3 regions of the Exiguobacterium sp. UBA3491 genome follow, and region 1 is predicted to be linked to each of the others. Evidence: riboswitches for the same ligand, from Rfam matches in the RefSeq annotation. Region 1 holds a riboswitch; each other region holds the start of a gene.

Region 1 (10,343 bases):
GCTTTTCTGTTCGAGGAACTCCCTGATCGTCTCGATACGAACCGACAATACAGTTTCATGATGAAGGACCGCGTCCTTCCGGAGACACTCCGTGTACTTAGCGAACGCCGATTGGTTTGAACTTCCGCGGCAAGGTCCGTTTCGGACGTTTCGGATGTTCTATACGACGGCAGACGGGGAGCGCGTCGGTGCCTATATCGTACTTCCGCAAGTCGCGAACGGACAGGGGATTCTCTACTTGCGAGGTGGCACACGATCTATCGGAATGGTTCGACCGACACGGCTGCTCGCGTTCGCGCAGGCTGGTTTTTTCGTCATGGCACCTTTCTATCGGGGAAACTTAGGCGGAACAGGAAAAGAAGATTTCGGATATCGGGATGTCGAAGACGCATGCAGTGCTTTCGATTGGTTGCAACAACGTGTCTCGCATGTTCATGCATTCGGATTTTCTCGTGGGGGGCAAATGGCATTACTTCTGGCTCATCATCGTCCAGTTTCGCGGACGGTGTCGTGGGCAGGCGTGACCGAGTTGACATGGACCTACGAGGAGCAGAAGACGATGCAAAAGATGTTGCGTCGCTATACGGGGGGGACACCAGACACCGTACCTGAGGCGTATAAGGTGCGCTCGCCGCTTCATGTTGCTCCTCAAGGTGAAGTATTATTGATTCACGGTGCGTATGATGAGAACGTTCAGTTACGACATGCGACGGCTTATGCTGCACGTCATCCCGACCAAACCCTGCTTCAGACTTATGCGTATGCACATCAATTCCCGATCCATGAAAAATTACGTGTGACGCGTGATATTTTGACTTGGTTCGAGACAGGCATTTGGAACCGATATGATACATGATTTAAGCAATACGATGTTTGTCGTATTGCTTTTTGTATTTTGGAAGATGAAGCATAGAGATTGAAAAAACAGACCATTGATACATTGTAAAAAACAATAATCTCCTAAAAAGTAAACTTTGATATAATAGAAACCATCTGAGGACAATGGAGGGGGCAGGAGAACGATGGATATCTTATTAGCACGTCAACCCATCGTTAATCGAGTTGGATCAATTGACGCATTTGAATTATTGTATCGTTCGATTAAGCAAATGACTATTTTTGATGGAGATTTAGCGACGATGGATGTATTGACGAATACACTCGTCCATATGGGGGTGGAACATGTCGCGGAAGGAAAAAAACTTTTCGTCAACTTTACGTCAGATTTGTTGAAAAGTGATCTGATTCATTATTTAGATCCTAACCGATTCGTCATTGAAATTTTAGAGACAGTTGATATTGATACTGAAATGTTGTCTGTTCTGCATACTTGGAAAGAAGCAGGCTTCACATTAGCACTTGATGATTTTGTGACAGATTTACTTCGACAGTACGGAGCGGAATTGTTTGCATTGATCGATTTAATTAAAATCGACATCGAGGCAATTTCCCCTCGCGAGCAAAGTGCCATTTTGCATATCGTTCGACGTAATTATCCTCATATTAAGATGCTTGCTGAACGTGTCGAGACGCACGAGGATCATACACGTTGTCTTGAGATGGGGTATGACTGGTTCCAAGGCTATTTTTATGCTAAACCGATGCTGATGAAGGGGAAAGCTGTCCCACCACAATTGCCGGTGTTGTTAAAGATGCTGAAATGGCTTGATACGGATGAGAAGTACGATGAAGTCATTGACGAGATCGAAGCCAATCCGTATATCAGCATCCAGGTATTACAACTGATCAATTCTCCGGGAGTGGGATTACGCAATACGGTTAGTTCCGTTCGTCAAGCGATCTCACTACTTGGCTTTGCTCAACTTAAAAGCTGGATTTCGTTGATTGTCTTACGTGAAATGAAGCTCGCAAGTCCTTATGAATGGTCGAATGAGTTGCTGCGATCTTCCTTACATTGCGCAAAGCTCTGTGAGTTGTTTGCAACAGAAACAAGGACGCTGCAACAAGAGAGTGCCTATATGATCGGCTTGTTATCGCATATCGATGCGTTATTGTCCGTTGATATTGACGACATCATCGATCAATTGCCAATCGAGGAATCCTTGAAGATTGTCCTCCAAGGAAAAGACCATCCGTTCCGGGATTGTCTAGTGCTTGCGATCAGCGCAGATCGCGGTGATTTCGAACAGTTCGAATTGCTCAGTCAACGGTTAGGTGTATCACTTCCGCGAGCATATGCGTTACTGACGGAAAGTCAGGAGTGGCTTATGCAAAAAGAGATGCATCTTCAAGAAGAGACAGATGCCATTCTATAAAAAAAAGAGCCCTGAGGCTCTTTTTTTTATAGACATGGACCTGCTGACTTGATCGCATCCGTCGCACTTTCGAAACGAAGGAAATTATGTTGGAATTTCTCAGCAAGCGAACGCGCTTGTGTGTTGTATTCGTCAGGATTTGACCAGACGCGTACCGGATTGAGTAATTCACTTGGAACACCAGGAACTTCAAGTGGCATATGAAGTCCGAAGATTGGGTGCTCTTCTGTTGGAATCGTTGCAAGTGTTCCGTTGACGGCAGCGTTGACCATCGTCCGTGTATACGATAGCTTCATTCGACTACCTGTCCCGTAAGCACCGCCTGTCCAGCCTGTGTTGACGAGATAAACGGTCACACCGTGACGATCAATCAGTTCTCCGAGCATCGTCGCATACTTTTCAGGTATCAGTGGAAGAAATGGTGAACCGAAGCATGTCGAGAACGTTGCTTCCGGTTCCGTGATACCACGCTCTGTTCCAGCAAGTTTTGATGTATAACCTGATAGGAAATGATACATCGCTTGTTCTTTCGTCAACTTACTGATCGGAGGCAAGACGCCATACGCATCAGCCGTCAAGAAGACAATCGTCTTCGGATGACCAGCCCGTGATGGGACAGCGATGTTATCGATCGCTGTGATCGGATAAGCAGCACGTGTATTTTCAGTCAACGATGTGTCATCGTAATCAGGATGACGAGATTCATCGAGCACGACGTTTTCAAGGACAGTTCCGAAACGGATCGCATCAAAAATTTGCGGTTCTTTTTCGCGTGACAGATTGACCGTCTTCGCATAACATCCACCTTCAATGTTGAAGACGCCGTCATGCGACCAACCATGCTCATCGTCACCGATCAATTGACGGCTATCGTCTGCTGACAGGGTGGTCTTACCAGTACCGGATAGACCGAAGAACAAGGCGACGTCGCCTTCGTGTCCGACGTTTGCTGAACAGTGCATCGAAAGGACATTTTCTTGTGGTAAGAGGTAGTTCATGACGGAAAAAATCGATTTTTTGATTTCGCCCGCATATTCGGTTCCGCCGATCAAGACGATCCGGTGTTCAAACGACATGGCGATGAATGTCTCGGAATTCGTTCCGTCAACGGTAGGATCTGCTTTGAAATGTGGCGCGTAGACGACCGTGAACGGTTCGAAGGCAGCCACTTCAGGATACTCGCGTAAAAAGAGTTGTTTGGCAAACAGGTTATGCCAAGCGTATTGTGTGAGCACACGAACCGGAAGGGTGAAGTGCGTATCTGCCCCAGCAGCAGCTTCTGTGTAGTAGAGCTGATCGGCTTCGTTCATGTAACGAAGAACCTTTTGTAACAATTGTTCAAATTTGTCTCCATCCATCGGTTGGTTAACATGACCCCAATCAATGTGAGACTCGCAGGAAGAATCACGGACGATGAACTTATCTTTTGGTGAACGACCTGTAAATTTCCCCGTTTCTACAGATAGTGCGCCGTTCTCAGTAAGGACACCTTCTTCGTTTCGAATCGCATGTTCGACAAGTTCAGCAACAGATAGTTGTTTGAACACATGCTCTTTCTTGAGTAGTTCTTCGATATTCAGGACCGTCATCGGCATCCTGACCCCACCTTTCCCCTACGTTGGTTTTGGCTCACTGAATTTAGTATGACACATTTATTATATATGACATACTAAAGAGAGCGCAATCATTTTCTGGTGCTGATTTCTATTTATCTGGAAACGCTTTCAGCATTAATAGTTTAACATCTCTTTTAAAAAGTTTCGACTAGAATTTGAAACCTTGCTTGACAGAGTAGGTACAACTTTATATCATGTAATTCGTAACGGATACTCTTATTCTGAGCAGGTGGAGGGAACAAGGCCCGAAGAAACCCGGCAACCGTCCTACATTAATTCATATATTAATGAGGGAAAAGGTGCTCTCCTGAAGCGAAGTAAACACTTCGAACGATAAGAGGGTAAAGGAAGAACGCACAACCTTTCCCTGACCATTTTTTGGACTTGGAAAGGTTTTTTTCATTTTACCGTCCCACTCAACTAGGGGAAATGAGTACACCGTCAAATTCTTTTTTGGGAGGGTCATACATGACAAACCTTAATCGCCGACTATTCACGTCGGAGTCAGTCACTGAAGGTCATCCAGATAAAATCTGTGACCAAATTTCGGATTCAATCCTCGATGCGATTCTTGCAGCGGATCCAAACGCACGTGTTGCGGCAGAAACTTCTGTTACAACAGGTCTCGTTCTCGTTGCAGGTGAGATCACGACATCCACTTACGTCGACATTCCAAAAGTCGTTCGTGAAACGATTCGTGAAATCGGCTACACACGCGCGAAATACGGTTTCGATGCGGATACATGTGCTGTATTGACATCGATCGATGAGCAATCAGCAGATATCGCTCTTGGTGTCGACCAAGCGCTTGAAGCACGTGAAGGTAGCATGTCTGATGCAGAAATCGATGCAATCGGTGCAGGAGACCAAGGTCTTATGTTCGGTTACGCAACGAAAGAAACACCAGAACTCATGCCACTTCCAATTTCGCTTTCGCACCGTCTCGCACGCCGTTTGGCAGAAGTGCGTAAAAACGGTCAACTCGACTACCTTCGTCCGGACGGAAAAACACAAGTCACGGTCGAATACAACGAGAACAACGAGCCGGTTCGTGTCGATACGATCGTCATCTCGACACAACATGCGGAAGAAGTTACGCTTGAGCAAATCCAAGCTGATTTAAAAGAACACGTCATCACACCAGTCATCCCGGCTGAATACATCGACGCAGCAACGAAATTCTTCATCAACCCAACTGGTCGTTTCGTCATTGGCGGACCACAAGGAGATGCTGGATTGACTGGTCGTAAGATCATCGTTGATACGTATGGTGGATACGCACGCCACGGCGGTGGAGCATTCTCAGGTAAAGATCCAACAAAAGTCGACCGTTCAGCTGCATACGCAGCACGTTACGTCGCGAAGAACCTCGTTGCTGCAGGTCTTGCAGACAAAGCAGAAGTTCAACTCGCTTACGCAATCGGTGTCGCACACCCAGTATCAATCGCGGTTGATACATTCGGCACAGGAAAACTTCCTGAAGCACAACTCGTCGAATTGGTTGCTGAAAACTTCGATCTTCGTCCGGCTGGAATCATCAACATGCTTGATCTCCGTCGTCCGATCTATCGTCAAACAGCTGCATACGGTCACTTCGGTCGTACAGATGTTGAGCTTCCATGGGAGCAAACAGATAAAGCAGCAGTTCTTGAAGAACAAGCAAAACGTTTCGCATAATCAAAAAGTCCGGAAATCCTACTTGGGTTTTCGGGCTTTTTTGTTTCCGCGGAACTTTGCAGGAAACGAATGTTTTTTCTAGAAAAGGGTAAAAGTACATGAGTCGATTTGTATGAGTATAAAGGGGGGTTCCGATTATGGAAATACGCGAAGCTATTCCAGCTGATGCAGGACGTATTCATGACATTGCTATCACATCTTGGTTGGATACGTATGAAGAAATCTATTCCGAAAGTTCGAAAGCGCATTTCGTGCAGGAGGCGTATCCGCAAGAAGAAGTCGTTCGTGCGATCCTGACAGCGGAAGAAGCACGGGGAGAGTATTTTTATGTCGGAATCATCGACGAGGAAATCGTCGGTTTCATTCATGCTGTTGATGTCGAAGGAACATGGGAGATCATTCGGCTTTACGTCCTGCCGGAATATCAGCAAAACGGAATCGGAAGACGTCTGATTCGTGAACTCGAACGACAAGGAGCCGTCCCACTCGAAGTCTACGTGGAAGCACGTAACTATAAAGCGCGTCAATTCCTGACCTCATTTGGATTTGAAGAACTTAGTGAGATGACGGAAGAAGTGTTTGGGCAAGCGGAATCAGTCGTTCGTCTTCGCCATGTTGCCTCGTGAAATCCGTCTCGGGACGGTTTCGTTTGCGTTTGAAATAAGGTATCGTGAAAAGGAATTATGAAGTGAAGAGGTGAGTTTGTGGTTGAACAACCAACAGGAATCATCGTATTAGTCTATCCGTTACAACTGCGTGCCCGTCCGAGTGAAGCTTTGATTCGAGTACTCGAAAGAGAGTATGAAGTGTTACTCGTCGACGCACCACGTCGCATTTCGTTTGAAGAGCACGGTCAACTGTTAAAAGAAGCATTACGCGAAGCAGGAAAACGAAAGCTACCGATTCATATCATCGCCTGTAGCATGGGCGCACTCGTCGTCAATCGTCTATTGCAAGAATATGAACTACCAGTCGCAAGTCTTGCATTCGTTTCACCATTGTTTGATTGGCATCCGTCGAAACAACTCGGAGGTGTCAAACAAGTCTTCGCGAGTGCGTTTGATCGTTTCCGTCCCGATGCGCCACTCGGTACGTTGCCGTTTGGTCAAAGTACGGAAGATACCGTTCGCATCGGTGAACTGACGTATGCGCAGTACCGGGAAATCGAAGAAGAGATCGTCGTACATGACGAGGAACGAAAAAAACTGCCTCGTGTGAACTTGGCTTGTTTTTATGCACCAGACGATCAGTTCGCAGACGTCAAACTGACACTCGAAGTATGTCGGAAAATGGGTGGCGATCAGATTTACTTACAACGTCTACACGGTTTCCCGCATTTCAGCTTTGAACGGTTGAATACACGGTTTGCGGAAAAATTATTGTTGTTTTTTAAATTAGTCGAAGAATGAAAAAAGTGATGGTTTCCATAGCGGAAGCCATCACTTCTTTATTTCTACTGTCAGCGCACTTTTTTCTCGATCGCGATGATGAACGGTGGATGATTCTGTTGATTCAAGAAGCGGTACTGAAGAACGGCATAACCTTGCTGATCAAGGGCTGTGACGTAATCTAGGACAGCATCGCGTTCCCGTTTTCCTTCAAGATGACCGTGATAGACGACAAGGACGACAAGACCACCAGGTGCAAGTACCGGGAGGAGAGCGTCGAGTGCTTCAAGCGTCTCTTCACCTGTCGTCGTGATCGATTTATCACTTCCAGGCAAGTATCCGAGATTGAAGACGCCGGCACGAACAGGCCGTCGTTCGTCCGAAAGACGCGCACCAACATGGATGTGACTTTCGTGATAAAGATCGACGCGTTCTAACATTCCGGCTTCGTCGAGACGTCGTGTCGATTCCTCGATGGCTTGAGCTTGGACGTCGAACGCAAGGACTCTACCTTCTGGACCGACGCATTCTGCTAAGAACTGCGTATCATGTCCATTTCCGGCAGTCATATCGACGACGCAGTCACCAGGTTCGATGACGGACTCCAGTAATTGTTTCGTATAAGGTAGTACACGGGCAAGTGACATGGCATAGACTCCTGTTCCTATGGGCTGTTTTTCTCTTTATACATGATCATCGTATGTATGATTCCTCCTGCATTATACCATCTTTTGAGTCATTGACGAAAAGTGAAGTGGCTTGACAGGCGGGGGAGGGATTGCGTAAAGTGGCAAGGTTGAGAATGAAATAGGAGGACCAAAGGTATGCCAAAATTACCAAAAGCGGTCTGGATCCTCGTCCTTGCGATGGCCATCAATACGACGGGATCCTCTTTTTTATGGCCGTTCAATACATTATATATTCATGAATATTTAGGGGAGTCGATGACGAAAGCCGGAATGGCGTTATTCGTCAACTCAGCCTTAGCAATCGTTGGGAACTACTTAGGCGGAAAAGCGTTTGACCGACTCGGCGGAAAGAAGACGCTTGTCATCAGTGTCATCGGACTTGTCCTGTCTTCCGTCGGCTTGTTGCTATTTCATCAGACGTATATTGGATACGTCGCGATGCTCGGATTGATTGGATTCGTCGGTGGGATGGTTTTCCCAACGATCTACGCAATGACGGGAGTCATCTGGCCGGAAGGCGGACGCCGCGCCTTTAATGCGATCTATGTCGCGCAAAACGTCGGTGTAGCCCTCGGGACAGCTGTTAGTGGTCAAATTGCTGCTTTTTCGATTCAGTACATCTTCATCGCTAATCTCGTTCTCTATATCGTCTTTGCCATCATTTTGTTTGTCGGTTTGTCCTGGATTCAGGCGCCAGCGCGGATGCATGCGGCACATGACGAGATCGAAACGACACGCACACCACTTTCGCGCGGATCCGCACGGACGATGTTGCTCGTTTCGATCGGTTATGCCTTACTTTGGTTCGTTTATGTGCAATGGCAAGGGACCTTTGCTGTCCATACGAAATCGCTCGGTGTCACGATTTCCGAGTACTCGATTCTTTGGACAATCAATGGAGCGCTTATCGTGTTCGCACAACCTTTATTAACACCAATTCTTCGTTGGTTTGGAGATGATTTGAAACGCCAACTGATGACCGGGACAGGCATCTTCCTTCTCTCTTATCTGATTGTTCCGTTTGCAGGCGGCTTCAAGATGTTCCTCATGGCGATGATCATTCTGACAATCGGTGAGATGTTCATCTGGCCAGCGGTTCCTGCAATGGCGGCGCGACTTGCGCCAATCGGAAAAGAAGGAGAATTCCAAGGATACGTTAATATCGCTGCTTCAGCAGGGCGGATGATCAGTCCGACAGTTGGAGGTTTGATCTACGATTTATCAGGTATGTCAGCAGTTTTCTTGACCTTAATTGGATTGATCCTGTTAGCAGGAGTTGTCTTCCTTCGTGCTATTCCTAAAACCACATCATGAGCTTTATCTTGTGAGACAGCGGACGATAGATCAGCTGTCTTTTGTTACATCATTCGTTCGAAAATTATAAAACAAACATTTAATAATATGGAATATTTCGGCAAAGAAATGGGTACTTTCTAATCAAGAACTTGAAAAGAAAGGTCATATGAACGTTTCTTCTTTTTGATTGGAGGTGCACGGATGGAAAGGTGTCAATTCATCACAGATGCCGCAACTTGGACGACACACGTACAGAAACAGCCTCTTGATATCTTCTATAGTCACCAATACGTCACGCTCAACGCTAGACCGTCTGAGCAAGCGGTATTATTTCTTTATGAAGGTCATGCAGGAACACTGTTTTATCCCTTTTTGAAGCGTCGTATTTTTGATACGCCTTATTCAGATCTCATTACACCGTACGGCTATGGTGGACCGGAAATCATCGGTCAACTGACTGCGTCTGAGATTCAGCAGGCTCGTTTATCCTTTGAGAGGTGGGCGGAGCAAGAATCGATCGTCTCGGAAATGATCCGCTTTAATCCGTTAACAGGTAATGAACGGTTTATGCAGGACTGGACAAAAGTTTCCTTCATCCGTCATACGACGAGTATTGATTTGCGTCCTTCACTTGAAGATATCATGCAGACATTTCATAAGAAGACGAGAAGCATGATTCGTAAATCGCTTGCTTCACCCTTAACCGTCAGAACAGGAACACAGGACGATCTACCTGTTTTTTTAGCGTTGTATCATGAAACGATGGACCGGAAGAATGCCTCGGCTCATTATTATTTTACCGCGACGTATTTTGAGCAATTGATGGAGACGACCCCACTTTGTGAGCCCTTATTACTGATGGCGGAAATCGACGGAAAAGCGGTTGGGGGATACTTCGTATTGCTTGGAAAAGAATACGCCCACGGTCATTTGATCGGCTGTAAGCGGGATGAAGCGAAAATGTTCCCGAATCAGCGACTTGAGTACGAAGCAATTCTTCAGGCAAAAGCACGGGGACTCGTCGAACAACATCTTGGGGGCGGGTATCAAGAACGGGATAGTCTTTTTGAGAGTAAATGCCGTTATACTGGATATCGACTATTTGAGTATCATCAAGGAAAATCCATCCTGCAACCATCACTATATGATTTGCTCTGCATACGATACGGATCAAATGCTGATTCAGATTATTTTCCGGCGTATCGACAAGCTGGTATTCAGGTGGCAACTAGTTAAATAGATAATGAGAGTATGAAAACGACTACATCGTGTAGTCGTTTTTTTTGATATGCTGAAGTCAGGATCGATCAATAAAGGGGGAGTTATCATGAAAAAACGCGGTCTGATTTTTGATATGGACGGGGTTATCTTAGATAGTGAGATTCGCTACTTTGAAGTGCA
Region 2 (10,343 bases), on a different contig from region 1:
TAAGACCATTCCACCGTTATTGACGGGGCCGCCGATGACCCAGTGGTCCTCGGTCAGTGCGTAACAGAACGTTCGTCCTTTTTCATCCGTCTGTGGACGATCAATGATCGTTCGGATGGCACCGCTCGTTCCGATCGTGATCGCGATTTCCCCTTTGCGAATCGCGTTGACACCTAAATTGGAGAGGACACCGTCACTGGCACCGACTAAGAACGGCGTATCGACGGATAGTCCCATTTGTCGTGCGTAATCAGTATTGAGTCCGGTACATGACGTCGTTGTCGGTACGGGTTCCGATAAATAGCTTGCATCGATACCCGCGACATGCAGTGCGCCCGTATCCCAACCTAATTCATGAATATTAAAGAGACCAGTTGCTGAAGCGAGAGAGTGGTCGATGACATATGTTCCGAACAGTCTTTGGAACACGAACTCCTTGATCCCGACATACTTTTTCGTTTGAGCGTGGAGCTCCGGACGATCTTCGACGAGCCAACTGATTTTGCTAAGCGGTGACATCGGATGAATCGGTGTCCCGGTCCGGTGATAGATCGAGAGACCATATTGTTCCTTAATCTTGTTCGACCATGCTTCACTCCGACTGTCCGCCCATGTGATGCAGGCAGTCAACGGTTGATGTTGTGCGTCCATCGCAATCAAACTGTGCATGGCACTACTGAACGCGACGAACTTCGGTGGCATGCTCGGATGACGTTTTGTGATCAATCGGATGGATTCGAGTACGGCATCAAAAATTTCTTCCGGATCCTGTTCCGCCGTCGAACGGTTCGGTGTGTGGAGTGGGTAACCGACGTTCGTTTGTCCGATGACCTCTCCTTTTGTCGTAAATAAGACTGCTTTCGTACTCGTCGTTCCGATATCGACGCCTAACATGTATTCAGTCATGTGAATCGACTCCTTTCGACATCATTTGTTGCGTTTTCCAGAGATCTTCGACTTCCTGAACATCATCAAAGTTCTGATGTAAGGAAGCAACCATCCGTTCACGATCTCCTGTCTCGATCGCTTCGATATACAAGGCATGGTTCGCGAGGATGCGTTCAAAGTCTTCGATGTCTTCCTCGAATCGTACCCGCATTGATAGGAGGATGAAACTTTCCATGACTGGTTTGAGATTTTGCCAAATCATGCTGACATACCCATGATCGATCGAGCGGATGATCGTTTCATGAAACAGTACGTCTTGGAAAGAGAATTCATCAGCATCCTTATATTTGATGGCAACCTTCATCATTTCGAGAATTTTGCTGAGTTCACGGACGAGTTCTGCCCGTTCGACCTTAACAAGTCGCTCGAAGACGAACGTTTCGATGAGTAACCGGACATCATAGATTTCTTGAATGTCGCGCTCGGATAAACCGACGACGACCGCCCCCATTCGTTCGAGACGAATCAACTGTTCGGCTGCAAGGACCTTTAACGCGTCACGGACAGGTGAGCGACTGACTGAAAAATCAAAGGCTATTTTGTTTTCGGATAAAATGGTACCGCTTTCAATTTTTCCTGAAATGATCCGCATTCGTAGTTCGTGCGCGACACGATCTCCGGCAGAAGCTTTTGACAACCACTTCAAGGGGTATAACAGTTCTGACATAAAATCACCTGATTTCTACATTGAGTATACTTGTATACAAGTTAGTATATACGTTTTTTTCTAAAATGCAAACGCTTCACTTAAATCTTAACGATTCAACTGGCAATCAGGAAATCGATTCCAAATATGTTAGGGTGAAGGAGTAATCAATAATCAGAACGGGTAAGGAGGAGATAGTACATATGAACATTTTAGTTGTAGGTGCAGGAGCAGTCGGAGGTTATTTCGGGGGCCGTCTTGCTGAGCAAGGTGAACAGGTGACCTTTCTCGTCCGTCCGAAGCGATATGAACAATTACAAAAAACAGGTCTACAGATCACTAGTCCTCATGGCGATATCACGATCACGCCTCAGTTAGTGACACGAGACATGCGACCGGATCACGTATTTGATGTCGTTTTGCTTTCGACGAAAGCCTATCACTTAGATGATGTCTTAAAGGATCTTACGCCATTCGTTTCGAACGAGACGTATATCATTCCTTTATTGAATGGCATGCAACATATTCGGCGGTTAACAGAAGTCTTCGGAGAAGAGCGTGTACTGGGCGGTCTTTGCTTCATTGAATCGACGCTTGATGCAGAAGGACGCATTTTACAGACGAGTCCGTCACATCGACTGTTGTTTGGCTCACGAACCGGCAAACCAACAGCTCGTTTGCAGGAGATCGCAACACGTTTTGCGAAAGCGAAGGCACCGATGGCGTACTCGATGCATATCATGGATGACATGTGGCAAAAGTATCTTTTTATTTCGACATTTGCGGGTGTGACGACGCTATTTCGTTCAGCGATCGGTTCGATTCGGGAAGAAGCTGTCGGGCGTCAGATGATTGTAGACGTCATGAACGAAGCGAAACAGGCGATGGAAGAACAGGGCGCGGTCTTCAATGACGATACAGAAACGGTGCTATTGAAGCAGATGCATGCGATGGAAGATACGATGAAATCGTCGATGTTGCGCGATATGGAAAAAGGTCAGCCAGTCGAAGTGGAACATTTCTTTAGTACGTTGCTCGAAACACGCTCTTCACGTCATCTTCAACTGATTGAATCTAATTTATGGATCTATCAAAAAAATCGGGAAATGCCTGTTGACTGAATTATCTGCATTCTGATATGGTTAGGAACAATTACATACTTATCCAGAGAGGTGGAGGGACTGGCCCTATGAAACCTCAGCAACAGGTCGAAAGATACTGTGCTAATTCCTGCGGGTGCTGCACCCGATCGATAAGATTTCCGAATTGTCGACCGACGCATCCGTGAGGATGCGTTTTTTGTTTGAAATAGGTGGAACGAGGAGGAAATGGATTCATGAAAACGAGCGGAGCGTTTCGACGCAAGATGGAATCACGTCATCTGATCATGCTGTCGTTAGGTGGCGTCATTGGAACAGGATTATTTTTAAGTACAGGTTATACGTTGGAACAAGCGGGACGTGTCGGAACGATTTTGTCGTATTTAATCGGAGCCGTCGTCGTCTACTTAGTCATGTTAAGTCTTGGCGAACTCGCTGTACACATGCCGGAAACCGGATCATTCCATAAGTACGCAACAAAGTATATCGGACCCGGTACCGGTTATACGGTGGCCTGGCTCTACTGGCTGACGTGGACGGTCGCCCTTGGTTCAGAATTCACGGCAGCAGGCATTTTAATGCAACGTTGGTTCCCGTCGATTCCAGTCTGGGTGTTCAGTGCATTATTCGCTGCGATGATCCTTGGTATCAACGTCTTGAAGGTCCGCGTATTTGCTGAAGTCGAGTTTTGGTTCTCCGCCATTAAGGTCGTAACGATCATTGCTTTCATTTTACTTGGTGCAGGAGCCATCGTTGGCTTCATCCCATTACAAGATGGTAGCCCGGCACCATTCTTTTCTTCCTTAACGGAAGGAGGATTGTTTCCAAATGGGGCATTTGCGATCTTCATGACGATGCTTGCCGTGAACTTTGCTTACTCAGGAACGGAATTGATCGGCGTCGCAGCGGGTGAAGCGGTCGATCCGAAGCGGACGATTCCGCTTGCGATCCGAACAACGATTTTGCGACTCGTCCTCTTTTTCGTCGGTACGATCATCGTATTAGCCGTCTTATTGCCAACGGAAGGGAAGGGCGTGCTCGAAAGTCCATTCGTTGCGGTGTTTGAACGAATCGGGATTCCGTATGCGGCAGACGTGATGAACTTCGTCATTCTGACAGCGATCTTATCGGCAGCGAACTCTGGGCTTTACGCTGCCTCCCGGATGCTTTGGTCGCTTGCGAACGAACGCATGATTCCGCGCTTCTTCGCCCAGGTGACACCAAGTGGGGTTCCACTTCGAGCTGTATTGTTCAGCATGCTTGGCGGAGGACTTGCTTTGCTTTCTAGCATCTATGCAGCAGGAAGTGTCTATATCGCGCTCGTCTCGATTTCCGGTCTTGCTGTCGTCGTCGTCTGGATGAGTATCAGCGTTGCGCAGTATCGCTTCCGGAAACAATTCCTCCGCGAAGGGCATGTGGTCGACGAATTGGTCTATCGTACACCACTCTTTCCATTGGTACCGATCGCCGCTTTCGTCGTCTGTTTGATTTCCCTGATTGGTATCGGATTTGATCCGACGCAACGAGTCGCCTTGTATTGCGGTATCCCATTCATCGTGATCTGTTATGTCGTTCATGCGTTCACGAATTCTTCTCAGAAACGGAGTGTTGAAGATGTCCCGAATCAAAAATCCAGTTGACCAACGATTACAGGAAGTTCCTTTTCTTATTTTAGATGGTGCCCTTGCGACCGAACTCGAACAAAAGGGATTCGACCTGAACGATCCACTTTGGTCGGCACGCCTCTTAATTGAAGCACCGGAACAGATTGAGCGTGTCCATCACGATTACTTTGAAGTGGGCGCCGATGTTGCGATCACCTCAAGCTATCAAGCAAGTATCGAAGGATTCAAGCAACGTCACATCACGACCGAGGAAGCACAAGCGTTAATTCGACAAACGGTTACCTTAGCGCAAGATGCACGGACGCGTAGCGGAAAGAGTGCCGCATTGATCGCGGGATCAGTTGGTCCTTATGGTGCCTACTTAGCAGATGGTTCTGAGTATCGCGGTCATTATGGTGTGTCAGCAGATGTGCTAGAAGCCTTCCACAGACCACGCATCGAAGCATTGATTGAAGCGGGGGCTGATCTGCTGGCATTCGAGACAATTCCGTCGCTTGAGGAAGCTGTCGTGTTGTTCGGGATTCTCGAAGCGTTCCCGGAAGTATCTGCTTGGCTGACGTTCTCGCTTCAAGATGCGACGCACATTAGTGAAGGAACGGCACTTGCGACGTGTATTGAAACGGTCGGACAACATCCACAGCTCGCAGCAATCGGTGCAAATTGTTTTCCAGCATCTTACGCGACCGATTTCATCCGTCACGTCAAGGCGTTGACGGATGTGCCAATCATCGTCTATCCGAACTCTGGTGAGGTCTATGATCCGGTCGCAAAAACATGGTCAGGTACGAATAATCAGTGTACGTCGTTCCAAGCCATCGCAAAGACATGGTATGAAGCTGGAGCACGATTGATTGGCGGTTGTTGTAGAACTTCACCGGAACATATCGCGCAAATTCGTTCGGTTTGCCAGGTTTCTCATACGTGATGAATGATGACGAAAAAACGGACACGAAATCAATCGATTTCGCGTCCGTTTTTTTTATGGTGTAATTCCATTACCGTTCGCGCAAGGCGCGATTGAATTGTTGCAATAGGCGTCCGAAATCTTCTGCATCATCCGCTGGCCAGTCTGTCAGTAGACGTTCGATGCTTGCGAGACGTGCGGTTCGGTAGATGGTGAGTTCTTGTTGTCCTTTATCTGTAATATGATAGAAAAAGGCTCGCCCATCTGTCGGATCTTTTACTTTTTCAACGAGTTGCTTCTGATCGAGTGCCGCTGCTTGGCGACTGACGGTCGAGACATCGAGCTGAAGTTCACGGGCAAGTGTTTTAACACCGACGTTGCCGGAATCCGCTAATTGTCGCAGTAAGAGATAAGAAGCACGGTCCAAATTACGATTGTCTGACGTCGCCGTCGTTAAGCGCCGGATCAGGATCGCTAACTCGAGTTCAATGGTTTCGAGTGATTGTTGAGACATCGGGTATCTCCCCTTTCAAAAAAGTCTCTCTGTCCCTCATGATTACCCAATGTGGATAAGCTGTCAATGCGAAAAGCAGGAGGCTTGACAGAGTTGTAGTTGTATTATACAATTATTTTTGTTCTTTTAATTGTATCATACAACTTTAGTAGATGAGAAACGAACGACAAAGGAGAATTCAGATGAAAGCTTATGAGTCGATGAAACAAGAGGTCATCACGGTAAACGATACAGATCTGATTCGTACGGTCATCGAACGATTCATTCAATCTGGTATTAGCGGCGTACCTGTCATCAATGCCGAGCAAGAGGTCGTCGGTTATATCAGTGACGGAGATATCATGCGAGCGATCGGAAAACACAAGGACATCATCGTCGATACATTTTTATATGTAGATGTCATCAAAGGAGACGAAGAAGATTATGAAGATCGAATTCGTCATATCTTGAATCGACCTGTCATGGAACTTGCACGCCGGAAAGTCGTAACAGCGGACGCTGACACAGAAATGGAAGAGATTGCAGCGACACTCGGCGCAAAACGGATCAAAAAGCTTCCAATCCTCAAGGCAGGACGTCTTGTTGGGATCATTAGTCGAGGTGACGTCATCCGCCATTCGTTTAAACAGTTCATGTAACACATCCAATAGAAAGAAGGGACACTATGGCACTTGCTGAAAAAACAACGACGCTTGAGCCGGAAACGGTATTAGCGGAAAGCAAACATGGATTATTCCATCAACCGGTTGCTGTTTGGGCAGTCTTTTTCGCCAGTATCACAGCATTCATGGGAATGGGGCTCGTCAATCCCGTCTTACCGACGATTGCTGAGAATTTAGAAGCGTCCAAAAGTGAAGTAACGCTCTTATTTACAAGTTATAACGCCGTCATGGCATTCGCGATGTTAATTACAGGCGCGATCTCATCACGGATTGGTCAAAAAGGAACATTGATGCTCGGGATTGCCGTCATTGCAACTGTTGCTGGTTTTGCTTCACAAGCAGACAGCATTTGGACGCTCGTCGCGTTACGCGGTGGATGGGGACTTGGGAACGCCTTATTCGTCGCAACAGCACTTGCTGCGATTGTTTCGCTGTCATCAGGCGGAACAGCAAAAGCGATTATTTTATATGAAGCAGCCGTTGGTCTTGGGATTTCGATCGGACCGCTATTAGGCGGAACGCTCGGTTCGATCACATGGCGCGCCCCATTCATGGGTGTTGCGACGATCATGATCATCGCGTTTCTTGTCTTACTTTTCTTGATGCCAAAACAAGCAGCATCTGCTGCACCAAAACAAAAGTTATCATTAAAAGCACCGTTCCAAGCGATGAAACATCGTTCATTACTGACACTCGGAATCGTTGCAGCGCTTTATAACGTTGGTTTCTTTACGATCATGGCTTATGCACCATTCGTCATGAAACTACCAGCGAAAGGACTCGGATTCGTCTTCCTCGGTTGGGGGATGTTGCTTGCGATCACATCAGTCTTAACGGCTCCGAAACTGAAACAATGGTTCGGAACGATCAAAGCGATGATCATGATGTTGATCATATTCGCGATCTTGCTTCTGTTGATGGGGATCTTCACGGAAACTCCAGCCGTCGTCATCGTCTGTGTCATCTTGGCGGGAGCTGTGCTTGGGAATAACAACACGCTCATCACGACAGCTGTCATGGATGCAGCACCTGTCGAACGTTCGACAGCATCTGCGGCATACAGTTTCCTACGTTTTCTCGGGGCAGCCATTGCGCCATTCATGGCCGGTAAATTGGCTGAAATCTTCAACGCAAATCTACCGTTTTATGTCGGAAGTGGCTTCGTCCTCTTATCCGTCATCATCATCGGGGTCAATCTCAAACACATTCGCCATATCGATCGGACGGAAGGCGGACATTAATTCGATAACAAGACAGCCGAAGCGCATTCGCTTCGGCTGTTTTTGATTGAAATCAAGAGGGGTACATGGTTTTTAACGTGCGGATCGAGTGCTCGATCATTTCCCGAAGTATGCCTAAGTCGATGTCAGTCAGTCGTTTGACGTAGATGCAGGACTTACCGCGTCGATACGTACCGAGACTGGCAAGCAGTCGTTCTGAGACTGCGTCTTCACCAAGTGCGAGATAAAGGACGAGGTTCGTCTTCCGCGGAGAAAAGCCGACATAAAAGCTATCGCCCTCTCGGCCGGAGGCATAGCGGTAATGGTAGGAACCAAAACCAATCAAGGATGAACCCCAAAGGACGGCTTCATATCCCGTGACATCTTCGAAGAACTGACGTAGTGTGATACCATCTGCTTGACGTTGCGGCGGTTCGACTTGTGCCAGAAAGGCATCAACGGACTGTTCGGTAGGACCTGTCTTTGGCGTATCAGGCATAAGCAGACTCCTTTCGGATGAAGAAGATATGGGTTACTTTCGAGAAGTACTAGTAAATATCCTGTGGCTCAGAGGTGGAAATCGAATGAAGCATCGTATCGTGTTTCGAGGAGAAGAAAGCAGTGTACTATGGGAAATCTTACACGTACATCCAACGCAAGAAGAACTAACGATTCAGATGGTAGGGCGGAATAGTGAACACCAGTTTTCAGTTACATTCAATCAATACGATGCGTTCATCCGTAACTTTGCTCACGTCCATGAGTCGTTACACGGTGAAGTCGTATTCGAGCAGGGAGTAATTCGTCTCCACTTACGCTATGACCGACTTGGTCGTGTCTTCATCAGTTGGTCTGACGGACAAACGAGTCACCAGTTTCGCAGTGATCAAAGTTATTTAAGTGAGGCGTTAGCACAACTTGGCGTCTACTGAATCAGCTAATGAAAGGCGCTAACACAAAAAGAAGGGACGACATTCGGTTACAATATCGAATGTCGTTCCTTCTTTTTTTTATGTGATGGGGGCGATTGATGTAATGGTGTGTTGATCAAGTTGAAGCAAAACGCAATCGTTTTTTCATATTCGGATAACGGAATCGATTCATCCACTTGGTGTGCGAGACGGAAATCATGGAATGAAGCGATTGCGATTGGAAATGACTTTTTCGCTTGGCTGAACATCGCACCATCCGTTCCACCTGGAATAGCGATTTTTCGTGGTGTCACGCCGCTAACCTGCTCCATCGTATCCGCGACCTGTTGCAAGAAAGGCGCCTGTTCATCGGTTTCACAAGAAGGAATATCCTTGATGACGGTCACGTTCATATCAAACTCGGAATCTTCTGCTACAAGACGACGCTCGATAGCTGTAAAGGCAGCAAGAACGTCCGCTCGATCGAACCCGGGAATCGTCCGAATATCCATATAAAACGAAGCCTGACTCGGAACGACGTTCGGTCCTTCGCCTCCTTTTATGGATGTGATTGACGCGACGACCGGACCAAGCGCCGGATGATGATTCGCCGTAATCGAGAAGCGTTCCGACTTCACTTCCTGGATGACGCGATAGACGTCATCGATCGCATTACGTCCGAGTTGAGGGGCAGAGCTGTGTGCACTTTTCCCACGACATGTCACTTCGATCCCAACGACACCTTTTTGTGCATAACCGATCATTCCGCTTGTTGGTTCTGTAATCAGTAAAGCGTCTAAATCATCCGCGTGTCCTTGTTCGGTCAAATGACGAGCACCCGTCATTCCATTCTCCTCATCGGATGTAATCAGAAGTTTGATAGTGTTTGGTCGGTCTTGACGTTCTCTATATTGAATCAGTGCTTGCACCATTGCCATGACACCTGATTTCATATCAGAAGCCCCACGACCATAGATGCGGCCGTTTTCGATTTCGCCGCCGTATGGATCTTTCGTCCAGCCGTCTCCTTGAACTGGAACCGTATCGAGATGACCAGATAGACCGAGGACGGCAGGACGTGAAACATCTTCGCTCGCAGGAACGGTCGCGACGAGACAAATTCGTTTTGGTGAAACTTCAATCCATTCTGTCGAGATCTGATGGTCGACCAGTACATCGTATACGTAACGTGCGACGGCTTCTTCTCCGTCCATCGGATTGACACTTGGAATTTGAAGACACCGTTGTAAGTAAGTAATCGCTGTTTGCATGAATTTTTCCCCCTTTACCTGTAGTGTACCCTGATAAAAATACTTCAGGGAGGTAAACTAATTCAGAAAATAATTTACGGTACTGAACGTCTTGAGGTAAAAGAAAAGCGGTGCAACTAAAGGGTTACACCGCGCATTGCTCATTCACTTTTTTCTGCTTCGTCTTTCCACTTCGAATCGATTAACATCTCTCCCGGCCATGTATAAGCCATGATGCCGCCATCCGCCGTGATGTCCTCACCTGTGACATATGAGCTGTCGTCAGAAGCAAGGAAGAGGGCGACCGTTGCCATCTCGCGTGGTTTACCGAGTCGACCGAGTGGTGTGATCCAGGCGTTCGCATCTCGGAACTGTTTGCCTTGTTCTTTTTCTTTTTCACCGACGAGTGTATCGATGAGTGGTGTTTCAATCGTTCCTGGCGATAACGAATTGACACGAATACCATGACGCGCGTAATCGATTGCCATCGCGCGAGTGAAGTTCGCGATCCCGCCTTTCGCCGCGTTATAACCAGACCGGTTCAAGTCAGCTGCGCGACCCGA
Region 3 (10,343 bases), on a different contig from region 1:
CGCTGCTGCTTCGTGTACGGCAAGGAGATCACGCTGCGACATCGTGATCGGTTCTCCCGTCAGGAACTGGGCAGCCCCACTGTTGACGACGATGATATCTGGTGTATGTTGTTCAATCGCATGCGCGACCTCGTCACACCAAATCGTATCACCTGCGATATAAAGCGTCGGTTCGTCCGGATGCGTGAGGACGAGTCCGGAGACATGTCCCATTCGTTCACCGATTTCACCGACACCATGCTGTCCACCTGTTCGATGGACCTGGATATCACCGATCGTCACACCGGAATCGAAGGAAGAGACGTTCGTGAAGCCGGCTTCTCGGATTTGCCGTGCGTCTTCTTCTTGCTGCGCATAGAATGGCAAATGCTTGGGTAGAAATTGTTTTGCAGCATCATCGAAATGATCGGCATGCAGATGCGTGACGAAGACAGCGTCAGGATCGAGCAGTGTCTTAACATCGACCGGTAAGTCGACGAGTGGATTGGCGACGGCATTCGGCGTTTGACCGAAAGGAGGTAAACTGCCTTTTTCGCCGAGAAACGGATCGATCAGTAAAACTTGATTGGCATACGTGACGACAAGCGTTGCATTACGAATTTGTTGAATATCCATTAGGTTCATCCTCTCTCAATGACTCGGATTGACTATTCCCCGTCTGGCATTCAATGAATCCTATCGTAAGCGTTTCTCCATCGCCATGACGTCGACGTATTCGCCGTTCAAGCGACCTTGTTCCTTAAATGTCCCAACAATCCGGAATCCGGAACGGATGTAGAGCTTTTGTCCGATTTTATTGAACGGGAAGGTAAAGAGGATCAGCTTATGCATCTGATGATCGCGCGCATGTTGTTCGGCAGTTTCTAACAACTGTGTCCCGATCCCTTGTCCGCGATGTGTTCGAGTAATGTAGACGGAAATCTCACCAACTGTCGCATAGACAGGACGCGGGTTATACGGATCAAGAGAAATGAAGCCGAGGACACCTGTCTCATCTTCTGCGACATATCCAGCGTAGCGATGCGTACGCTCTGCATACCACTGGGTCATGAACGATAAATCTTTTCGATCCGTCTCAAGCGTTGCGATTCGGTCTTCGATGCCTTCATTATAAATGGATAGAACAGCGGGTAAGTCATGTTCCGTTACAGGACGAATATGCATGTTGCTCACTCCCCAATCGCTTTTCCCTCATTATATCTGTTACGTGTCGATGTAGTGATATGTTTGTGAGATAAGAAAAAGCGCCGATTCTCCTTATATAGAAGAAATCAACGCTTTTGTCGTTCTTAAGAGACCGTGGATGTCTCGTTCTCGTAAATTGGAACCCAACCATCCGTCGTGACGAAAATTCGAACAGCGACGACTTTCCGATCCTCTTGGAGCGTAAAGTAGTGGCGTGTATTGACAGGAACAGAAATCAAATCACCAGGATTGAGTTCGATGTTATAGTAGCCGACTTCTTCGTCTTTGATCGCGAAGACGCCGTGACCGCTGACGATGAAACGGACTTCATCATCCGTGTGATGATGTTCTTTCTGGAAGTTGACGAGCAACTCGTCAAGGTTCGGTGTCGTATCCGAAAGTGAAATGATATCAGCTGTCTGATATCCACGACGTTCTGATACGTCTTTGATTTCTGGAGCGAACGTATCGAGAATCGTTTGTTTGTCGGCATCCGTCAGTGTGAAGTTCTCGACGAGAGGTGCTGGTAGTTTTGAGACGTCCCATTGTTCGTAAAGAACGCCGCGCGATGCGAGGAAGTCAGCGACTTCCGTTTGATCCGTATACCGTGTGTTTGTTTCTTGGAATAAGACTGTTGCCATGAGATGATTCCTCCTTTTAATAGATAGATTGACGGCATGATTGCAACGTCAACGTATAGTTGAATAAAAACTCGAAGGCTTCGAGGTGTTTCTTTGCTTCAAAGGCGGTCGGTGCCCAGACCGTGATTCCGTGATTGCGAATCAGGACGGCACCGCTGTCCGCTGTGACATATGGCGCAAAAGCAGCAGCGAGTGTCGGGATGTCCGCGTGATTCGGAATGATCGGCACCGTGACCGTCGCATCTTCTTCCCAGTGACCGAGTGCCTTGATGATTTCTTGACCGGAGAAGGTGATACTTCCTTGATCGCCATATAACTCCGAAATCACATTGTTCGCAATCGTATGGACATGCAGGGAACATCCGGCGTTCGTTCGGTTGAACACTTCGACATGGAGCAATGTCTCAGCAGAAGGACGCCCGGATTGCTCACCGATCAATTGACCGGTCGCATCGACATGAACGAAGTCGTCAGGAGTCGTCTGCCGTTTATCTTTTCCGCTTGCCGTCACAAGGAATTCAACCGGGACACCGGATGTCCGGATGGCGAGATTGCCACTCGTACCAGGGAACCAATCGCGCGCCGCAAGCTCTTGTTTGATGGCGCGTAGCTCTTCATACCGTCGCATGAATGTCATGTTGTCACCTCCGCTCGTGTTAAATCATGAACGATATCGTGGAACGTCTCAAACGGTGTATAGGCGATATCGTTCTCTTCACACAACGTGATCAGATAATCACGGGCATAGACACGATCCGCTTGTTTTGCGAGTTCGAAGTCCGTCACCGAGTCGCCGATGACGATGATGACGTCACCGTCTTTACGTAGTGTCCGGGCAACGGACGTTTTACAACAGCCGCACCCGTTCGTGCAATGGGTATCGCAGGCGTTTGGCCAATCGATATGGACGAATGGACCACTAAAATCAGCGACGTTACAGTAAATCTGTTCTTGGTCGAGGAATGGCGCTAAGATTGGTTCGACGAAAAAGTCCATTCCACCGCTGACGATCGAAAAATCGATGCCTTGACGACGACTGTACTGCAGTAACTCCGAAAATCCGTCGCGAATGACTGCACGCTCCAACAAAAAGTCAAGATAGGCTGTTTTTCCGTCAGACGGCAGAAGTGCGAACATTTGCCCGACACCACTCTGAATCGATAACGTCCGGTCGAGTACACCGCGTTTTAACGGTTCGAAGTCACTCGCTGGCGCAAATGCCTGCATGAGTGCGATGATGTTATCCTGTGTCGTCACCGTCCCGTCGAAGTCACAAAGAATCCGTACGGTCATGACTTGATCCCCCAAGCGTCGAGGGCAATTCGTAATTCTTCATGACGCGATGCTGCCGTCGATAGGGATTCATTTGCGAGTGCCGCATCGAGTGCCTGACGGAAAGCAATGACACCAGCCGCAGCACCTTGCGGATGACCATGTACGCCGCCGCCGGCGTTGATGACGGAAGCGATCCCGAAGTCTCGTACGAGTTGAGCGACGAGTCCAGGATGAATACCGGCTGAAGGAACCGGGAAGATTGATTTCGTCTGACCGAGACGGGTCGCTTCGACCGCGATACCACGGGCGACATCCTTTGGCAAAGCGACATTGCCGTAAGGAGACGGGAATAGCGTCAAGTCTGCTCCAGCAGCGCGCGGTAATGTGCCGAGTAAGACAGGAGCTGCGACTCCGTGATTCGGGCTAGCGATCAACGCACCGCTATATGCCGGATGATTGAAAATCGGAACGTTGATTTCCGGATCACTTGCCAGTTCGCGTAAGACGTCGAGTCCGTATGTGAAGGTATTCAGCAAGAAAGCAGTCGCTCCAGCATCAATCAATCGCTTGGCTTGATCCTTGAGCGTAAAGACAGGACCGCTGAGTGTGATCGCATATAACGCACGTTTACCGGTCCGTTGGAAGTGAGCATCGATGACCTCACGTCCGATCCGTGCCCGGTCAATCGTTGGTGTCAATGGATTGTCGTATAGGATCTCATCGTCTTTGACGAGATCGATCCCACCAGCGAGTTGTCCTTCGAGTTGATCACGAAGGAACGATAAATCGCGTCCGATGACTCCTTTGAAGATGCTCATTAATAGTGGGCGATCTTCGACACCGATCAAGGAACGGACCCCTTCGATCCCGAACTTTGCACCTGGAAAGTCCGACGTAAATGTATCGGGTAGTAGCAATTCCGTTAATTTGATTTCACCGTCGAGTGAGAGTTTCCCGAAGACGGTCGTCAGAATCGCAGAAAAGTCGCGCGATACGTTATGTTCCGGGTAACGAATCGTGATATATCCTTTGCCATCGCGTTCTTCGGTATGTACGACTTCCCCTTTGAACGAGGCAAGTTGTTGTTGTTCGAGATGATTCAGTTCCGTCCAAGAACCGACTGTCAGACCAAGCGCGAGTTGTTCAGCGCGCTGCTCGAGTCGATCACGGGCAGTCAATTGATAAGTAGCAGTGATATAAGCCATGTCTTTCCTCCTTCAACAAAAAAATGGTCTCTCGTCAGCGACAAGAGACCATGAATGATTCGAACGTGGACTCTTATCTGTCAGCTTAGTAGCTGCAAGAATTAGCACCGTGCCAAAAGGTCGGTTGCTGCGACATCGTAGGGCTTGTCCCTCCGTCTGCTCTTGATAAGAATTGGATGAAATTGTGAAATCTAATTGCAATTTTTACATGAGAATCGCCACTTGTCAAACTATTTTTAGAAAATTTATTTTTTTGAAAATACTCTTTCTATAGATGACTTAAAAATGATATCCGTTTCTGCTTGATTTCGATTTGACAGCGAGGAAGTCGATTGCGTAAGATTCAAATCAATATCACACACGACAACTACATACGACTCTTATCGCGAGTTGGCAGAGGGAATTGGCCCGATGACGCCGCAGCAACCGACCACTGGGCACGGTGCTACATCCAACAGACGTTTCGTCTGAGAGATAAGAGGACGCAGTGACTTTTCTGCGCCTCTTTTCGATGACGAAAAGAGGCGCTTTTTCGTGTATCACATAGGGGGAAACTGAGATGACATATAAAGCATTCACAGAACAGGACGCGATTGATTGTGTTCGGACATTAGGACTGATCGGCGATGGAGCCGTCGAAGCAGAAGAGATTGGCGACGGGAACCTCAACCTCGTCTTTCGGATTCGAGAAGGCGAACATCGCTTGATTTTAAAACAAGCATTACCATATGCGAAGGTCGTCGGGGAGAGCTGGCCGTTATCGCTCGAACGAGCGTGGATCGAGCAATCCGCACTCCGTGAATTCGCACGGCATGCCGTACCGTTCGTGCCACGTGTTTTTCATGCTAGTCATGAAGAGGCATATACGGTCATGGAAGATCTTTCACATCTGACGATCGTTCGAAGTGGTTTACTCGCAGGTGAACAGTATCCGTTGCTTGCGGAACATATCGGTTCTTATCTCGCTCGGACGTTATTCCATACATCGGACTTTGCGCTTGGTCCGGTTGAAAAGAAACGTGTCGCCCGAACGTACTACAATCCAGACTTGTGCGACATCACGGAAAAATTAATCTTCACGGATCCGTTTCATGACGCGGAGACGAACGAGATTGAAGCCGGACTCGAAGAAGAGGTGGCACGTCTATGGGCAGACGATGAGTTGAAACGCGAAGTCGCAAAACTCGAAGCGCTCTTCATCACGAAAGGAGATGCATTGCTGCACGGCGATCTACATACAGGAAGCATCTTCGCCTCGGCGACGGAAACGAAAGTCATCGACCCTGAATTCGCCTTTTATGGTCCATTCGGATTCGATGTCGGGCAGTTCATTGCGCATCTATTCTTCGCGGCATATCCGGATTACCCTACACGACGTGGCGCCCGAATCAAGGATATCGATACGTTCTGGCTGACGTTTGCTTCAACGTTCCGTGCATTATGGGAACGGGAAGCCGTCGAACCATTCCGGGCATCGGGGCTCGTCGACGATGTACTGAGCACGATCTTGCAGGATGCCCTTGGCTTTGCCGGTTGCGAATTGATTCGGCGGACGATCGGCCTTGCACCGGTCGCTGATTTAGAATCAATCGATTCAACGACGGAACGCTTAGAGCGGAAACGTCACGCTCTTCGTCTAGGAGCGGCGTTAATCAAACGCCGTACAGAATGCCGGACATTCGATGATTTACGAAACTTTGACGTAACGGAGGAACTGAGCCGATGACTACATTCGTTCAAAGTATCCGTTACGAAGATCGTGTCTTGACGATTCTCGATCAGACACGTCTACCGCAAGAAGAGCACTATGAAGTCATTGCTGATCTCGCGCAAGCGGTTGAGGCGATTAAACAACTACGTGTCCGGGGCGCACCTGCGATCAGCTTATTCGGTGGATTCGTGCTCGTTCAAGAAGCGTACCGCTTTGAAGCAGAGCTACCGGTCTACAAGCAAGCCTTGCTTGAGACATCGGCGACGTTACTCGCGACACGACCGACGGCCGTCAACTTGCGAAATGTCCTCGATCAATTGAATCCAATCATTCAAGACGGGACGTCGGTAGAAGTGATTCGCGAACGGTTGGAAAAACGGACGGTCGCCTTATACGACCAGGATGCGCAGACGTCACGTCAAATCGGGATTCATGCACTGGAATTGTTCCAGTCAGGCGACCGGATCCTAACGATTTGTAATGCTGGATCGATTGCGACCGCTGCTTATGGAACGGCACTTGCGCCGTTCTACATCGCAAAAGAACGCGGCATCGAATTATCCGTTTTTGCGAGTGAGACGCGACCGTTACTGCAGGGAGCACGATTGACGACATGGGAGCTGCAACGTGCCGGCATCGATGTCACGTTAATTACGGACAACATGGTCGCCCATACGCTGAAAGAAAAACAGATCGATGCGATCATCGTCGGTGCCGACCGCATTACACGAAACGGAGATACGGCGAATAAGATCGGGACGTTCCAATTGGCACTGCTCGCGCAAGCTTTTGGTATTCCGTTTTACGTCGCAGCACCGCTCTCGACGTTCGACTTCTCGCTCGTTTCCGGAGACGCGATCGAAATCGAAGAACGTGATCCGCAGGAAGTGACGACTGTCCAAGGTGTCGCGACAGCACCGGGAGGCGTCGCTGTCTTCAACCCGGCGTTTGATGTCACACCACACACATTGATCACGGGCATCATTACCGAACTTGGTGTCATCACGCAACCGAATGAAGAAACGATTGAACAATTAACAGGGCTTCAACCCCTCGGATAAGGAGATATGTCATGAAAAAACTAGCTTACGCCGTCCTAGCACCGGCACTGTTACTAGCGGCTTGTGCGAATGGAGAAGCCACGACGACGAAGGTCGTCAAGGATGTACCAAAAGGGGTTCAATCGGACGTCAAGATCGCCGTCATCCGCAACCTAGCATCGGACGACCATACGAAACAATTCCTTGATGGCGCACGAAGTGAAGGCGAAGCGCTTGGCTTTAAAGTCAGCACGTTTATTTCGGAAGGTAACGACGTCAAGTTCAAGGAGCTGGTCGCGCAAGCGATTCAGCAAGATTATGATGGGCTCATCATCTCGCATGGTAAGGAAGACTACGCCTATGACATGATTAAACCAGCGGTCGACAAAGGGCTGAAGGTCGTGACGTTCGATACGGTCACGAAGAAAAAAGGAACGGCGTTAAAAGGTGTGACGGAAACATTCCAAAACGATCATCAACTCGCGAAGCTATCGCTTGATGAAGTGACGAAGGTGACGGACAAAAAGCCGGTCCGTGTCATCAAACTTTGGTTCGGACCAGGTTTTGCCCCGCTCGATCGTCGTCAGGAAATCTATAAGACGTACGAAGCAGACGGTAAGATCAAAACGCTTGAGACGGTTGGACCGACAAACTTCCAAGATGTCCAAGGGGATATCGCAACGAAGATGAATGCGATTCTCGCGAAATATCCGAAAGGAAGCATTGATGCGGTTTGGGGAGCGTGGGACGAAGTCGCAAAAGGGGCTTACAAATCGCTCAAGGATAATAAACGTCAAGAAATCCCGCTAATCTCGATCGATGTCTCGAATCAGGATATCAACCTGATGCGTGAAAAAGGCAGTAACTGGGTCTCGACGAGTGCGGTGGATCCATTCTTGATTGGACAAACGGACATGCGATTACTGGCTAAGAAAATCGCTGGCGAGAAGACGCCGGATAGCTTTGATCTCGATGCGAAACTTGTGGAGCAGAAGGCGTTGAAGCAGGATACGACGATGTACAATCTCGATACGATCATCAAAGGATGGAGTACATCGGACAAATTCAATGAACCGTGGATGGACCGGTTGCGTGACGTCCATAAAAAACAATGACGTCTACCAATCATCACTTGAAGATGACTGGGATTTCACTGGCGTTTCCAGGAGTGCAAGCCTTAAAACAAGTCTCGTTTGAAGTGAAATCCGGTGAAATCCACGCGCTTGTCGGTGCGAATGGTGCCGGTAAGTCGACGTTGATGAAAGTCTTATCCGGAGCGGAAACGGCGGACGAAGGAACGATCCGTCTCGACGGGAAGGAGTTGTCCATCACGTCACCGCGTGATGCGAAACAGATTGGAATCGACCTCGTCCAACAAGAGGTCGATGTGGCGCTTGTCCCGTATTTGACGGTCGCTGAGAATATCTGTCTCGATCTGTTGACGGACGGAACGATGACTGGCTTCGTATCCCAACGCCGTTACATACAGCGTGCCAAGGAAGCGTTAGCGACATTACAGGCGGATATTTCCGTCAAGACACGCGTCGAGGAGTTGCGGCTTGCTGAAAAGCAACTCGTACTGATTGCTCGCGCCCTCGTCCAAGAACGCCGTTTTTTGATTTTAGATGAACCAACGGCACCTCTCAGTCAGGCGGAAACAAGCCATCTCTTTTCAGTCGTGCGTCGTTTAGCCGAACGAGGGCTTGGGATCATCTTCATCTCGCATCGTTTACAGGAACTATATGAGATTTGCGACTCCATCTCAGTCATGCGCGACGGTCAACTCATCTCACGATGTCTTTTGACAGACATCACGAAGGGAGCTGTCGTTGAGCAGATGCTCGGGCGTCAGCTTACGTCTGTTGCGAAAACGTCACGGGTAAATGGAACGAACGTATTGACCGTCGAGAGTGCTACGAATGCGGACGTCCACGATATCTCCTTGACGGTTCAAGCAGGTGAAGTCGTTGGTATCGCGGGTCTTGTCGGTGCTGGTAAAACGGAATTATGCAAAGCATTGTTCGGTGATCGCCCGTTTCAGGAAGGGGAGGTTCGGATAGGTGGAAAAGCCCATCGCCTTCGCAATCCACAAGCTGCGATTCAAGCGGGAATCGGTCTCGTTCCGGAAGAACGGCGAAAAGAAGGAATTCTTGTTGCCGATTCTGTCGCAGAAAACCTGACAGCAGCGGCAGCTCATGATTTCGTCAACCGCTGGGGGCTGATGGATCGTCGCAAAGAAGTTGAACAGGCATCGCAATGGGTCAAGGAGCTGGGCATTAAAGTGGCAGACGTGAAACAGGAAGTAGGTCAACTATCCGGTGGGAATCAACAAAAAGTCGCCATCGGAAAATGGTTACTGACCGATGTCTCTGTACTCGTCTTGGACGAACCGACAAAAGGTGTCGACGTCGGAGCCAAACAAGATATCTATCGTCTGATTGACGGACTCGCACAACAACAAAAAGGGATCCTTTACGCGACGAGTGAATGGGATGAACTTTTGACCGTCACGGACCGAATCTACGTCATGTTCGATGGACGGATCGTCCATGAAACGAAGACGGCGGATACATCAGAAGAAACCTTGTTGTGGTATGCGACAGGAGGAGGGCAACGATGAATGAGGTAGTATCAAAACAAACGAACCGAGGGAAGGGGTTACGTCCTGTCCTCGGATTCTTGAACGACTGGGGGATCGTCCTCGCGATCCTTGCCCTCGTCCTATTTTTTGCGACGACGGCTCCAACATTCCTACAAGGGACGAATTTGATTAATATTTTACGAAGTATCTCCATCGTGACGATTATCGCGATCGGCTTGACCGTTTCTTTGACGGTCAATGGATTTGATTTATCGGTCGGGTCGACCGCGACGCTTGCGAGTTCTTTCGTCGTCTCGTTCTTCGTCTGGTACAGTCTACCGCTCGGTGTCTCGATTGGTTTAGCACTTCTCTTATCTCTTAGCGTTGCTCTGGTGAACATCTTACTCATCGTCTGGTTTAAGATTCCGGATTTGTTTGCGACGCTTGCAACGATGTTCATCGTCGAAGGTGTCGCGATGACGTATACCGGTGGTGGTTCAATCAGTGCCGGAATGCCGCGCCTGGACGGTACACCAACATTCGGCACGATTCCGGAGGCGTTCGCGAAAATCAGCCAGGCGCCTTGGATCATCGTCATCATGCTCGTCGTCGTCGCTGTGACACATGTCTTTTTAAGCCATACGCGACATGGTCGTTTTCTCTATATTATCGGTGGGAATCCGGAAGCCGCACGACTGACAGGAA

The links. Region 1 has a riboswitch for S-adenosylmethionine ahead of metK (methionine adenosyltransferase). Riboswitches for the same ligand answer to the same signal wherever they lie in the genome.
Positions count from the first base shown of each region.
Region 2: another riboswitch for S-adenosylmethionine. It lies ahead of B4F99_RS06125 (amino acid permease); the one in region 1 lies ahead of metK (methionine adenosyltransferase).
Region 3: another riboswitch for S-adenosylmethionine. It lies ahead of B4F99_RS05015 (2,3-diketo-5-methylthiopentyl-1-phosphate enolase); the one in region 1 lies ahead of metK (methionine adenosyltransferase).

Region 1 is NZ_DFQK01000028.1:171,537-181,879, forward strand. Features, by position in the region: gene ytkD (RNA deprotection pyrophosphohydrolase) at 1-120, shown strand, start outside; gene B4F99_RS10675 (alpha/beta hydrolase family protein) at 92-856, shown strand; gene B4F99_RS10680 (EAL and HDOD domain-containing protein) at 1,023-2,276, shown strand; gene pckA (phosphoenolpyruvate carboxykinase (ATP)) at 2,303-3,871, opposite strand; SAM riboswitch class I at 4,106-4,232, shown strand; gene metK (methionine adenosyltransferase) at 4,361-5,569, shown strand; gene B4F99_RS10695 (GNAT family N-acetyltransferase) at 5,707-6,195, shown strand; gene B4F99_RS10700 (serine aminopeptidase domain-containing protein) at 6,274-6,978, shown strand; gene B4F99_RS10705 (class I SAM-dependent methyltransferase) at 7,029-7,625, opposite strand; gene B4F99_RS10710 (MDR family MFS transporter) at 7,782-8,960, shown strand; gene B4F99_RS10715 (peptidoglycan bridge formation glycyltransferase FemA/FemB family protein) at 9,144-10,178, shown strand; gene B4F99_RS10720 (HAD family hydrolase) at 10,270-10,343, shown strand, end outside.
Region 2 is NZ_DFQK01000017.1:65,455-75,797, forward strand. Features, by position in the region: gene gntK (gluconokinase) at 1-906, opposite strand, end outside; gene B4F99_RS06115 (GntR family transcriptional regulator) at 899-1,615, opposite strand; gene B4F99_RS06120 (ketopantoate reductase family protein) at 1,798-2,715, shown strand; SAM riboswitch class I at 2,752-2,853, shown strand; gene B4F99_RS06125 (amino acid permease) at 2,931-4,334, shown strand; gene mmuM (homocysteine S-methyltransferase) at 4,309-5,244, shown strand; gene B4F99_RS06135 (MarR family winged helix-turn-helix transcriptional regulator) at 5,315-5,737, opposite strand; gene B4F99_RS06140 (CBS domain-containing protein) at 5,920-6,375, shown strand; gene B4F99_RS06145 (MFS transporter) at 6,402-7,640, shown strand; gene B4F99_RS06150 (DUF1801 domain-containing protein) at 7,693-8,118, opposite strand; gene B4F99_RS06155 (hypothetical protein) at 8,204-8,551, shown strand; gene B4F99_RS06160 (M20 family metallopeptidase) at 8,599-9,801, opposite strand; gene B4F99_RS06165 (SDR family oxidoreductase) at 9,942-10,343, opposite strand, start outside.
Region 3 is NZ_DFQK01000015.1:16,112-26,454, reverse strand. Features, by position in the region: gene B4F99_RS05040 (MBL fold metallo-hydrolase) at 1-615, opposite strand, end outside; gene B4F99_RS05035 (arsinothricin resistance N-acetyltransferase ArsN1 family A) at 676-1,164, opposite strand; gene B4F99_RS05030 (1,2-dihydroxy-3-keto-5-methylthiopentene dioxygenase) at 1,290-1,826, opposite strand; gene B4F99_RS05025 (methylthioribulose 1-phosphate dehydratase) at 1,843-2,463, opposite strand; gene B4F99_RS05020 (2-hydroxy-3-keto-5-methylthiopentenyl-1-phosphate phosphatase) at 2,460-3,119, opposite strand; gene B4F99_RS05015 (2,3-diketo-5-methylthiopentyl-1-phosphate enolase) at 3,116-4,306, opposite strand; SAM riboswitch class I at 4,377-4,478, opposite strand; SAM riboswitch class I at 4,684-4,787, shown strand; gene mtnK (S-methyl-5-thioribose kinase) at 4,866-6,032, shown strand; gene mtnA (S-methyl-5-thioribose-1-phosphate isomerase) at 6,029-7,078, shown strand; gene B4F99_RS05000 (sugar ABC transporter substrate-binding protein) at 7,090-8,172, shown strand; gene B4F99_RS04995 (sugar ABC transporter ATP-binding protein) at 8,169-9,677, shown strand; partial or broken gene B4F99_RS04990 (ABC transporter permease) at 9,674-10,343, shown strand, end outside.